Regions from separate parts of the Nonomuraea sp. B12E4 genome, predicted to be linked through region 2. Evidence: riboswitches for the same ligand, from Rfam matches in the RefSeq annotation. Region 2 holds a riboswitch; each other region holds the start of a gene.
The links. Region 2 has a riboswitch for thiamine pyrophosphate ahead of thiD (bifunctional hydroxymethylpyrimidine kinase/phosphomethylpyrimidine kinase). Riboswitches for the same ligand answer to the same signal wherever they lie in the genome.
Positions count from the first base shown of each region.

Region 1: another riboswitch for thiamine pyrophosphate. It lies ahead of ABGB18_RS35165 (cytosine permease); the one in region 2 lies ahead of thiD (bifunctional hydroxymethylpyrimidine kinase/phosphomethylpyrimidine kinase).
Region 3: another riboswitch for thiamine pyrophosphate. It lies ahead of ABGB18_RS22170 (FAD-dependent oxidoreductase); the one in region 2 lies ahead of thiD (bifunctional hydroxymethylpyrimidine kinase/phosphomethylpyrimidine kinase).

Region 1 covers NZ_JBDPME010000021.1:71,443-75,484, reverse strand. The annotation lists gene ABGB18_RS35185 (GPP34 family phosphoprotein) at 1-103, opposite strand, end outside; gene ABGB18_RS35180 (transcriptional regulator) at 133-738, shown strand; gene ABGB18_RS35175 (DNA-formamidopyrimidine glycosylase family protein) at 805-1,683, shown strand; gene ABGB18_RS35170 (rhodanese-like domain-containing protein) at 1,722-2,045, shown strand; TPP riboswitch at 2,119-2,232, shown strand; gene ABGB18_RS35165 (cytosine permease) at 2,223-3,599, shown strand; gene ABGB18_RS35160 (methylated-DNA--[protein]-cysteine S-methyltransferase) at 3,591-4,042, opposite strand, start outside.
Region 2 covers NZ_JBDPME010000045.1:33,464-37,505, reverse strand. The annotation lists gene ABGB18_RS46275 (hypothetical protein) at 133-498, shown strand; gene ABGB18_RS46270 (hypothetical protein) at 495-695, shown strand; gene ABGB18_RS46265 (NUDIX domain-containing protein) at 739-1,254, opposite strand; gene thiD (bifunctional hydroxymethylpyrimidine kinase/phosphomethylpyrimidine kinase) at 1,260-2,063, opposite strand; TPP riboswitch at 2,055-2,150, opposite strand; gene ABGB18_RS46255 (MFS transporter) at 2,454-3,662, shown strand; gene ABGB18_RS46250 (Type 1 glutamine amidotransferase-like domain-containing protein) at 3,665-4,042, shown strand, end outside.
Region 3 covers NZ_JBDPME010000009.1:207,816-211,857, forward strand. The annotation lists gene thiE (thiamine phosphate synthase) at 1-248, opposite strand, end outside; gene ABGB18_RS22160 (Rv2175c family DNA-binding protein) at 226-600, opposite strand; gene ABGB18_RS22165 (FAD-dependent oxidoreductase) at 631-1,800, opposite strand; TPP riboswitch at 1,853-1,969, shown strand; gene ABGB18_RS22170 (FAD-dependent oxidoreductase) at 1,959-3,287, shown strand; gene thiS (sulfur carrier protein ThiS) at 3,284-3,484, shown strand; gene ABGB18_RS22180 (thiazole synthase) at 3,477-4,042, shown strand, end outside.

The DNA.
Region 1 (4,042 bases), on a different contig from region 2:
CGGCCGGCAGGGCGCCCGCGAGTGCGGGGTCGAGCTGCATGGGGTTGACGAGCCGCCTTCCGTCGTGGTCGGAGTGGGCGAGGAACTTCCCGGCGATCCGCACGCAGGTCCTTCGACACTAACCTCCCAGGCATGACTGTCTCGGAACGTTTGCACGCGATCGGCCGGCCGCTGCTCCAGGAGCAGCTCGACCATCCCACCGTGGCCGGGATCGGGCGGGGTGACCTGGCCGAGCCGGTGTTCAGGTCGTGGCTGGAGCAGGACTACCTCTTCCTGCTGGACTACGTGCGGGTGTTCGCCCGGCTGGCCTGGCAGGCGCCCGCCGCGCACCTGGGCGACCTGGTGGACCTGGCGCACACGACCTTCCACGACGAGCTGAGCCTGCACCGGACGATGTCGGCGGAGTTCGGGGCCGATCTGGAGGGGGCGGTGAAGGGGCCGGCGTGTGAGGCGTACACGAGGTTCCTGCTGGAGTCGGCGGCGTCCTACGGGGAGGGGTTGGCTGCGCTTTATCCGTGTATGTGGGGATATTCGAACCTTGGGCGGATATTGGCTAAGAATCCGCCTGCTGAACCGAGATATCGGGCTTGGGTGGACACGTACGCGGACCCGGGGTTCGAGGCGCTCACCGTGCGGATCGCCCAGATGATCGACGAGGCCGGCCCCGATCCGGCGCGGGCGGAGGCGCTGTTCACCGAGGGGATGGCGCACGAGCTGGCCTTCTGGAGCGTGCCCTAGCCCCTCGCGCCCGGTTGTCCACAGGCTGTGGACGGCCGGGGCTCATGGGGACCGTACTCTGGTGGCATGCCGGAACTTCCCGAAGTGGAGTCGCTGGTCCACTTCCTGCGCGAGCGGGCGGTGGGCCGTACGATCCTGGGCGTCGACGTGGTCGCGTTCCAGGCGCTCAAGACGTTCGACCCGCCGGCCACCGCGCTCGGCGGGCTCACGGTGACCGGCGTGTCGCGGCACGGCAAGTTCCTCGACCTCGACTGCGACGGGCTGCACCTGATCATCCACCTCGCCCGGGCGGGATGGCTGCGCTGGCGGGAGGACCTCTCGGGGGCCAAGCCCGTCCGCCCGGGCAAGGGCCCGCTCGCGGTCCGGGTCCGGCTGGCGCCCGATGAGGAAGGGCTGGCGCCGGGGTTCGAGCTGACGGAGGCGGGGACGCAGAAGCGGCTGGCCGTCTATGTCACGAAAAATCCAGACGATGTGCCGGGCGTCGCCGCCCTCGGCCCCGACCCCCTGGACGAGTCGTTCACCGTGGCCGCGCTCAAGCGCATCCTGGGCGGCAACCGTACGCAGATCAAGGGGTTGCTGCGCGACCAGAAGGTGATCGCGGGCATCGGGAACGCCTATTCGGACGAGGTGCTGCACGCGGCCAGGATGTCCCCGTTCAAGATCGCGGCGACGCTGACCGACGCGCAGATCGCCGACCTGCACGAGGCCATCGTCACCACGCTGGGAGAGGCGGTCGAGCGGGCGCACGGGCTGGCGGCCAAGGATCTCAAGGCGGAGAAGAAGTCCGGCCTCCGCGTGCACAACAGGGCCGGGCAGCCGTGCGACGTGTGCGGCGACACGATCCGCGAGGTGTCGTTCGCCGACTCGTCGCTGCAATACTGCCCCACCTGCCAGACGGGCGGGAAACCGCTGGCCGACCGCCGCCTGTCCCGGCTGCTCAAGTAGGTGGTCGGGGCCCGTGCCGGACGCGAGATGATGGAGTCATGAGCGTTCCTGAGATCGACCCCAGTGCCCTTCCGTCCGACGCCTACCTGCTCGACGTGCGGGAGCAGGAGGAGTGGGTGGCGGGGCACGCCCCCGAGGCCGTGCACATCCCCATGACGCAGATCCAGGGCCGGGTGGACGAGGTGCCCAGCGACCGGACGGTCTACGTCGTGTGCCGGGTGGGCGGCCGATCGATGCAGGTCGCGGCCTGGCTCACCCAGCTCGGACGAGACGCGGTCAACGTCGGCGGCGGCATGCAGTCATGGGAGTCGGCGCGGCGCCCGATGGTCAGCGAGACCGGGCAGCCGCCTTTCGTCGCGTGAGGCGGCTTGTACGGTGAGACAACGCCCACTATGGCGGTTTCGCCGTCATTAGGGCATGATGAGGGCGCCAATTACAGATCGTCGCGGGAGCTCGGGGTGCCGGGCTGAGAGGGCAGCAACTGATCCGCTGCCGACCGCCTGAACCTGTCCGGATAATGCCGGCGTAGGGAGTGTGCGATGTCGCATGCCGTCAACGAAGTTCCCCTGACTCTCGAAGGACGGCCGCCGAAGACACTGGGCGTGCTCGACCAGGGCGCGCTCTGGGCCAACCTGGGTGTCAGCCTCCTCGGCTTCTCCGGGGCCATGTTCCTGCTCGACCCGCTCGGCAACGCGCCGCTCAGCCTGGGCGCCGCGCTGCTGGCGGCCGTGGTCGGCAGCCTGATCGGCACGGCCATGGTGGGTCTGTCCGCCATCCCCGGCACCCAGACAGGGCAGCCGGCGATGGTGCTGCTGCGCGGGCTGTTCGGGGCCCGGATCTCCTACGTCCCCACGGTGCTGAACGTCGTGCAGATGCTCGGCTGGGGGGCGTTCGAGCTGTGGGTGATCGCCAAGGCCGCCTCCGCGATCTTCGGCGGGGTGCCCTACCAGGTGTGGGTGATCGTGGCGGGGGTGCTCACCACCGCGCTCACGATCTGGCCGCTCGGCTCGATCCGGCTGCTGCGCCGCTACGTCACCGTCGGGGTGATCGTGTCGATGCTCTGGTTCGCCTGGTTCTTCCTTTCGGACGCCCCCGTGCACGCGGGCGGATCCTGGACCGCGTTCGCCCCGGCCGTGGACTACGTGATCGCGCTGTCGGTGTCGTGGGTGCCGATGGCGGCCGACTTCGCCCGGCACTCCAGGTCGAGCAGGGCCGCGTTCACCGGGGTGGTCGGCGGTTACACGCTGGCGCAGGTGGCCTGCCTGGGGCTGGGCGTGTACGCGGTGGCCATCGCCGGGGCGGCGGCGGTGGGAGCCGACAGCACGTCGGTGTTCGGGCCCTTCGTGGCGGTGCCGGTGGGCGCGCTGTTCTTCGGCATCCTGGTGCTGCGGGAGACCGACCAGTCCTTCGCCAACGTCTACTCCACGACGGTCTCGTTGCAGAACCTGATGCCCAGGGTGGACCGGCGGGCGTTCTCCGCCGCGATCGGCGTGCTCACCGTCGCCATCGCGCTGGTCGTGGACGTCACCTCGTACGGCGCGTTCCTGTCGGTGATCGGGGCGGTGTTCGTGCCGATGTTCGCGGTGCTCGCCGTGGACTACTTCGTGCTGGGCGGCGCCTCCCGCTGGAACACCGGCGAGGACGCGCCGTCGCGCTGGTCGATGCTGGTGCCGTGGGGGCTCGGCTTCCTCGCGTACTGGCTGACCACCTCCAGCCTCACTGTGGAGGGCTGGGACGCCCTGTGGGCCTCGGTACGGGAGGCGATCGGGTTCACCCGGCAGCCGTGGATGAACGGCGCCCTGGGCGCGGCCCTGGTGGCCGGGCTGGTGACGCTGGCCGTCGGCTGGCCGCGGCGGCGCCGCGCGGCCGGCTCCGAGCCCGGCTCCGAGGCCGCGCGGGCAGGGCGGTCAGGCTGAGGCGCGCTGCTCGACGTTGAGGAGGTGTTGCTTGGCGGCCGGACCGCCCGCGTAGTCGCCGAGCGTGCCGTCCCCGCGCACCACCCGGTGGCAGGGCACGATCACGCAGACGGGGTTGGAGGCCAGCGCGTTGCCGATCGCCCGCAACGCGCGCGGCCGGCCGATGCTCTGGCCGATCTCCTCGAACGTGGTGGTCGTGCCGTAGGGGACGGCCATGGTCTTCTGCAGCACCGTGCGCGCGAAGGTGGTGGCCAGCGCCCAGTCCACGGGGGTGGTGAACGCGCGCAGCCGGCCGGAGAAGTAGGCGTCCAGCTCCCTGCGCACCGGGTCGAGCCGGCCCGGCTCGGGCCCGATGAACGTGCCCACATGCCTGGTGACCAGCTCGTACACGCTGTTTTCCGGCTCGAAGCTGCACGCCGCGACGCCCTTGCCCGTCACGGCCA
Region 2 (4,042 bases):
GCAGGGCAAAGTGATCAGCACGGTGATGAGCGGCCTGCTGATCGGCATCCTGCTGTCCCGCACCGTGGCGGGGGTGATCGCGCAGTTGGCGGGCTGGCGCGCGGTCTACCTGTTGGTGCCGCCCTGACGGCGGTGGTGGGAGTGCTGCTGTGGCGGCAGCTGCCGGTGCTCGCGCCGCTGACGCGGATGCGCTATCCGGCGCTGCTGGGTTCGGTGGTGCGGCTCGTCCGCGAGGAGCCGGTGCTGCGCCTGCGGATGGCCTATGGCTTCTTCACCTACGCCTCGTTCGGCGTGCTCTGGGCCAGCTACGGTTTCCTGCTCGCCCGCCCTCCCTACGGCTGGGACCAGGCGGCGATCGGGCTGTTCGCCCTCCTCGGCGTGACCGGGGCGACCGCGGCCCGCTTCGCCGGCAAGCTCGCCGACCGAGGCTGGGCCAGGTATGCGACCGGCGGGTTCCTCCTGGCCTGCGGCGCCAGTTACCTGCCGCCGCCTACATGACCGCCTACTTCCTCGGCGGCGCATCGGGCAGCGGCCTGTCGGCAGCCATCTATGCCAGTCATGGCTGGGCGGGCGTCTGCGTGCTCGGCGCCGCCTTCCCCGCCGCCGGTCTGCTGCTGTGGGTGATCGAGATGCTGGCCTCCCGGCGCGCCTCGGCCCGCCGGGCCGAGGCCCGCGCACCGGCCGTCCAGGACTGACTCTCGTGCCGGCCACACACCCGCCGCATAGGACCGGCGTGTCTCAGGGGTACAGCTCGAATGGCTCGGCGATGCTCACCTCCGCCAGGAACTCCGGCAGGAGCTGCGGCAGCCGGCGCGGGTAGACCCGATCCGTGCTGGAGCCGACCTCGGCGACCGGCCACCAGCGGAAGCCGAAGTAGTCCTCGATCTCGAAGTCCAGCATCTCCGAGCGGTCGATGTCCGGGCCGGGGACGTCGAGGCGGACGCGGACCACCACCTCGTGTTGCAGCCGCCGCGCGCCCCGGTAGCGGAAGGAGCTGTCACGCCGCCAGGTGGGAGCGCCGATCTGCGCGGGGCGGGTACGGATCCCGGTCTCCTCCCTCAGCTCCCTGATCGCCGCGTCGACATAGTCCTCGCCGTCGTCGATCCCGCCGCCTGGGAGCTCCCACCAGGTTCCCTTCTCCGGCATCGTCGGATCGCGGGTGTGGAAGAGCAGCAACCGATCGCGGGTGTCGAGGACGACGAGCCGGACCACGTCCCTCTCGATGATCGGCAGGTCGTCGGGCGGCTCGGCCATCCGCCTCACCACACCGCGTGGAAATGGTGGACGGGGCCGTGACCGCCCCCGACGCGCAGGCTGTCGGCGGCACGCAACGCGCCGGTCAGGTAGTCCCTGGCCGCTCGCACGGCGGCGAGCCAGTCCCGGTGACGCACGCGCAGCGCCGCGACCGCCGAGGACAGGGTGCAGCCGGTTCCGTGGGTGTGGCGGGTCGCGACCCTGGGCCCGGCGAGGTCGACCGGCTCGCCGCCGGCACTGAAGACGTCGACGCAGACCTCGCCGTCCAGATGGCCGCCCTTGAGCAGCACCCGCCGCGCACCGAGCGCGTGCAGCCGCCGTACCTGCTCGTGCATCTCCGCCACGGTGCGGGCCTGCGGCTCGCCGAGGAGGTCCGCCGCCTCCGGCAGGTTGGGGGTGATCAGGTCGGCGCGCGGGAGCAGCACCTCACGCAGCGCGGACACCGCGTCGGCCGGCAGCAGCCGGTCGCCGCTCTTGGCCACCATCACCGGGTCGAGCACCACGTACGGAGGAGAGAACCTGTCCAGTGCCGCGGCCACCGCGTGGATGACGGGGGCCCGCCCCAGCATGCCGATCTTCACGGCGTCCGCGGGGACATCGGCGAGCAGCGTGTCCAACTGAGCGCTGACGAACTCCGCGGGCACCTCGTGTACGCCGCGCACGCCTGTGGTCGTCTGCGCGACCAGAGCCGTGGTCACCGCCATGCCGTAGCCGCCGAGGGCGGAGAAGGTCTTCAGATCGCCGTGGATGCCCGCGCCACCGCTGGGGTCGGTGCCGGCGATAGAGAGGATTTTGGGAACGGAGGTCACCCGTGACGTCCCTTCGCTAGTGCGAACTAGATCAGGTTCTACGGGTGTGATCTCAGCCCGGCTCGCCGGGCACCCCGCGTCGCATACGAGCGTAACAGGCGCCGTAACGGTAACCCGGCTGCACCAGGTTTCGGACCCGTCACCGCCCGGCGAGGGGCAGGGGACCTACCACGGCCAACCATCGGCTACAGTGCTCATCGCCGCATGACTGAGGTGTCCTCCCTTTCGGGGTGAACCTCCGAGGACACTCGTGCCAAGCCCAGTCGACGCGGCCCGCCGGCTGATCCCTGCGGTTGCGTCCCCCGGATCCCCGCCTCCTCGAAACCACTTGGCGGGTGCGGTCCGGGTGACGGCACTGCCCCGTTGGATCGACCGGTTGGAGGAAGAACCGTGGCGTTGGAGCGTGCCCTGGTGCGGCTGCTGGAGCTGACCTGTGGCATCACGATCGCCAATGTCTACTACGCGCAGCCGTTGCTCCCGACGATCGCCCGCGAGCTGGGGATCGGCCCATCCGCGGCGGGGATGCTCATCACGGTGACGCAGGTGGGCTTCGCCTGCGGGCTGGTGTTCGTGGTGCCGCTCGGCGACATCATCGCCCGCCGCCCGCTGATCACCACGTTGCTCGCGATCGACGCCGTGGCCCTCGCGGTCAGCGCGGCCGCATCCGGGCCGCAGGTGCTGGGGGCCGCTGCCATACTGGTGGGCGCCTCGTCCGTGGTGGCGCAGATGGTGATCCCGTACGCCGCGACGCTGGCGCGCCCGGAGCACCGGGGCCGTACGGTCGCGACCCTGATGGGCGCCCTGCTGCTCGGGGTGCTGCTTTCGAGGACCTTCGCCGGGCTCGTCGCCGAGGTCTCCGGATGGCGCTGGGTCTATGGCGTGGCGGCCGGGGTGATGGCCGTCATGGCGGCGACCATGTACCGGATGCTGCCGGCCGGGGGCCGCGAGGTCGACCTCGGGTACGCCGCCCAGATGCGGGCCGTGCTGCGGCTGGCGCGCGGCGAGCCGGTCCTGCGCTGGCGGTCGCTGATCGGCGCCGCGCAGTTCGCCATGTTCAGCTGCTTCTGGTCCACCGTGACCTTCCTGTTGTCGGGCCCGCCGTTCGGCTGGAGCAAGGCGGGGATCGGCTTGTTCGCGCTGGTGGGCGCCCTGGGTGCGCTGTGCGCGCTGGGCGGCGGGCGGCTGCTGGACCGGCGGCGGACGCGCCTGCCGGTCACCGGGGGCGCGATCGTGCTGCTGGCGGGCTCCTTCGGCGTGCTCGCCGCCGGGCGGAGCAGCCTGGTCTGGCTGGTCCTCGGCGCGCTGCTGATGGACGTGTGCTGCCAGGTCGTGCACGTGACCAACCAGGCGGTCATCTACGACCTGGTCGACGCCGCCCGGTCCCGCCTGACCACCATCTACATGACCACCTACTTCTTCGGCGGTGCCCTCGGCACGGCCGTCGGCATCAGCGCCTACGACCGCTACGGCTGGGGCGGCGCCTGCGCGGCCTCGGCCGGCTTCTGTGGTCTGGCGGCGCTGGGCTGGCTGGCGACGTACCGGCACGAACGGCCCACGGCGGCGCGCCTGCCCGCGATGAGCGACCAGAGGGAGAACTGAACGTGCGGAAAGTGTTCCTCGGCTCCGCCGGACTGGGTGCCCTGCCGCCCTGGCTGGCGTCGCTCCCCCTGACGGCGAGGCACGCGGTCCTGGTGCCGACCGCGGCCAATCCGCTGCCCGCCGCCCCGTGGGTCGAGGCGGCGGACAGCCTGCTGCGGGGGGAGGGCATGGTGGTCGAGCGCCTCGACCTCGAACGGGCGGGGGCGGCCGATGTCGAACGCGCGCTGCGCGGGGCCGACCTGGTCTTCGTCGCCGGTGGGTATCCCCTGTTCCTGCTGGAGCACGTACAGCGGACCGGTTTCGACCGCGTCGTCGCGCCGGCGGTGCGCGAGGGCCGCCTCGGCTATGCCGACGTCTCGGCCGGCGCGGCGCTGGCCGCG
Region 3 (4,042 bases), on a different contig from region 2:
GGCCGGGCGGCGTAGGCCAGATCCGCCCGGTCGTTGACGGCCAGCAGCTTGCCGTGCCGGTCACAGGCGTCGCGGAACACCTCGAGCAGCGCGAGCTCCTCACGCGCCTCAAGACCCTTCTCCCGCAACTGGACGATGTCCACGCCGGAAGCCAGCACCGTGTCCAGGAACTCCGCCAGGTCACCGCGGTCACGGCGGCCGTCGGTGCAGAGATAGAGGCGGGCCTCAGAAACCGAGGGCTTGGGCACGTCGCTTGACCTCCGTGTGGCGACCGGCCTTGATCGCTTGGATGGGCGACCCGGGCAGCGACTCGTCAGGGGTGAAGAGCCAGCGCAGCGACTCGACTTCGTCATAGCCGGCGTCCTGCAGCACGGTCAGCGTGCCGGGCAGGCCCTTCATCACATCCTTGCCGTCCAGGAACACCGCGGGCACCTGAGGCCCGCCGCTCCCGCGGCGCACTCCGAGGAGCTTGTGGTCCTTGAGGAGTTGCTTGGCACGCCCCAGCGATAGGTCCAGGCGCGAGGCCACTTCGGGGAGAGTGAGCCACTCGTCGACGAGTTGCTCGGTCTCCCGGTCGATCTGTGCAACAGAAAGCGTCACGAAACCACAACTACCACATGCCGTGCTTGCTCAAACAACACAATCCCGTAGGGAGACTTCTGGATCTACCAGGCGTTCCGCGTCGAGAGGGTGACCGGCTTCGATGATCCTGCGCCCCTGTACGAGATCACGCGGCCGGTCCACGGCCAGCACCGCGGCGAGGGTTTCCTCGGCCGTGAGCCAGACCGCCGACCACGGGCCCTCGGGGTCGCCGCGGTAGATGAGGCGCTCCCCGGCCGGGTGGTGCCCGGCGTACTGCACCATGTGCTTGAACTGCTCCGACCAGAAGTACGGCACCGGATCGTAGACCATGTCCTCGCCCAGCAGCGTGGCGGCGGCGACCTCGGGGGCGTTGAGCGCGGTGTCCCAGTGCTCGACCCTGAGCCTGGTCTGCCAGCGGCGCGACCACCAGGCGGCGCAGTCGCCGACGGCGACGGTGTTCGGCAGCGAGGCGCGCAGGTGCTCGTCCACGACGACCCCGTTGTGCAGGTCGATGTCGGCGGCGGCCAGCCATTCGAGCGCCGGGCGCACGCCGATGCCGGTGACGACCACGTGCGCCTCGACGAACTCGCCGTCCAGCAGCCGCACGCCGCCCTCGTCCACGGATTCGACCATGGTGTCGAGCCGCAGGTCGATGCCGTCGTACCAGCGCTGGGTGCGGGCGCCGATCTCGGCGCCGACGGCGGTGGCGAGCGGGGCGGGGCCGGCCTCGATCACCGTCACCACGCACCCGGCGCGGCGGGCCGCGGTGGCCACCTCCGCACCGATCCAGCCGGCGCCGATGATCGCGACGCGGGCGCCGGGCACCAGCATGGCCCGCAGCTCGTGGGCGTCGTCGAGGGTGCGCAGCACGTGCTGGGGGCCGTCGCCGGGCAGCCTGATCGGCTCGGCTCCGGTGGCGATGACCAGGCCGTCGTAGCCCAGCTCGCCCTCCGTCGTCTCCACGACGCCGGGGCGCAGGGCCTTGGCCGTGACGCCGGACCAGAAGTCCACCTCGATCGCGGCCAGATCGGTGTCCACGTAGCTGGTGTCGGCGTCGCCGAGCAGCACGGCCTTGGACAGGGGCGGGCGATCGTAGGGACGGTGCCGCTCCTGGCCTATCAGCGTGATCCTGCCGCTGAATCCGCGCCCGCGCAGCGCCTCCACCGTCCGCAGGCCGGCCAGGCCCGCTCCTACCACCACGACATGGTTCACGTTCATGACCATAACGGGGGCGGTGCCTGGATGTCGCACCGAGGCCGTAGGCTGGGGACGTAAGCCGCGCGGGAGTCCGGCCGTCACCGGGCTGAGAGGAAGGCGTCATCGGGCCTTCGACCGCAAGACACCTGATCCGGATCATGCCGGCGAAGGGAGCGCGAATGGATGTGATCGTGGGTGGCGGAGTCGTCGGGCTGTCGATCGCCTGGCGGCTGACCCGCGAGGGGCGGCCGGTCACCGTGGTGGATCCGGCCCCGGCCGGCGGAGCCTCGCACGCGGCGGCCGGGATGCTGGCCCCGGTGAGCGAGGTCACCTACACGGAGGGGCCGCTGCTGCGGCTGGGCGTCGCCTCTCTGCGCCGCTGGCCCTCCTTCGCCGCCGAACTGGCCGCCGACGCGGGCTTCTCGGCCGCCGACCCGGGTCTTCCCAGTCCCGGCGGGCGTGCGGCGGGTGATGTCGATCCCGGCGTCTCCGGCGGGCTCGCGGGGGACGGCGCGGGCGGCGGGTTCGGCATCAGCGCGCGGGCGCGGGCCGGGCTGGATCTGCGGGCGGACGGGACGCTCGACGTGGCGTTCGGGGCCGACGACCTCGCGGCGCTGGACGAGCTGGCGGCGTTCATGGACAAGCTGGGGCTGCGGGTGGAGCGGCTGACGGGCCGCGAGTGCCGCCGCCTGGAGCCCATGCTGGCCCCCTCCGTGCGCGGCGGGCTGCTGGCCCCCGGCGACGCCTGGGTGGACCCGCGCCGGGTGACGGCCGCGCTGCTGACCGCCCTCGACCGCCTGGGCGTGCCGCTCGTACGGGCGCGCGCGAGCGGGCTCCTGCGCGACGGCGAGCGGGTCGCCGGAGTACGCCTGGCGGACCCCGAACAGCCCGGACCCGGTTGGCGGCCGGAGATCCGGGGCGACCGGGTGATCCTGGCGGCCGGGGTCTGGAGCACCGAGCTGGCCGACGTGCCGGTCCGGCCGATCAAGGGACAGATCATGCGGTTGCGCTCGCCGCAGCCGCTGCTCAGCCGGTGCGTGCGCGGGACCGTGCACGGCTCGCCGGTCTACCTCGTCCCCCGAGGTGACGGCGAGCTGGTGGTCGGGGCCACACAGGAGGAGCTGGGGTTCGACACCAGGGTGACGGCCGGCGGGCTCTACGAGCTGCTGCGCGACGCCAGGGAGCTGGTGCCGGGCGTGACGGAGCTGGAGGTCGCCGACGTGGTGGCCGGCCTGCGCCCGGGGACGCCGGACAACCTGCCGCTCATCGGCCCGGCCCGTACGCCGGGGCTCGTCCTGGCCACGGGACACCACCGCGGCGGCGTGCTGCTGGCCCCCCTCACGGCGGCCCTCGTGTCCGACGCCGTGGCGGCGGACACGGCGGGCGGGCCTGCCGCTTTCCCTGGAGCCGGTGGGGCCGGTGGAGGCGGTGCGGCCGATGCGGCGGTGGGTGACGACGGTGAGTTGGCGGAGTTGTGCTCGCCAGAGAGATTTCGGGAAATTTCATGATTGTGACGATCAACGGGGCCGCCCATGAGGTGGCCGACGGGATTACGGTGGCGCAGGCCGTACGTACATTGACCGTGGCCACCACCGGAGTGGCGGTGGCCGTGAACGACGAGGTGGTCACGCGGAGCTCGTGGGAGACGACGGTGCTCGGCGACAGCGACCGCGTGGAGGTTCTGACGGCGGTGCAAGGTGGATGATCTGATCATCGCCGGGGAGAAGTTCTCCTCCCGGCTCATCATGGGGACCGGCGGCGCGCCCTCGCTGGAGGTGCTGGACCAGGCGCTGGCCGCGTCCGGGACCGAGCTGACCACGGTGGCCATGCGGCGGCTCGACCCCGGCGCCCGCGGCTCCGTGCTGGACGTGCTGCGCGAGCGCGACATCAAGGTGCTGCCCAACACCGCGGGCTGCTTCACCGCGGGTGAGGCGGTGCTGACCGCCCGGCTGGCCCGGGAGGCGCTGGGCACGAACTGGGTCAAGCTTGAGGTCATCGCCGACGAGCGGACGCTGCTCCCCGATCCGATCGAGACGTTCGACGCGGCCGAGCGGCTCGTGGCCGACGGGTTCGTGGTGCTGCCGTACATCGGTGACGACCCGGCGCTGGCGCGGCGGCTGGAGCAGGCGGGCTGCGCGGCCGTGATGCCGCTGGGCGCGCCGATCGGCTCCGGGCTGGGCATCCGCAACCCGCACAACATCGAGCTGATCGTGGAGGCCGCCTCGGTGCCGGTGATCCTCGACGCGGGCATCGGGACGGCCAG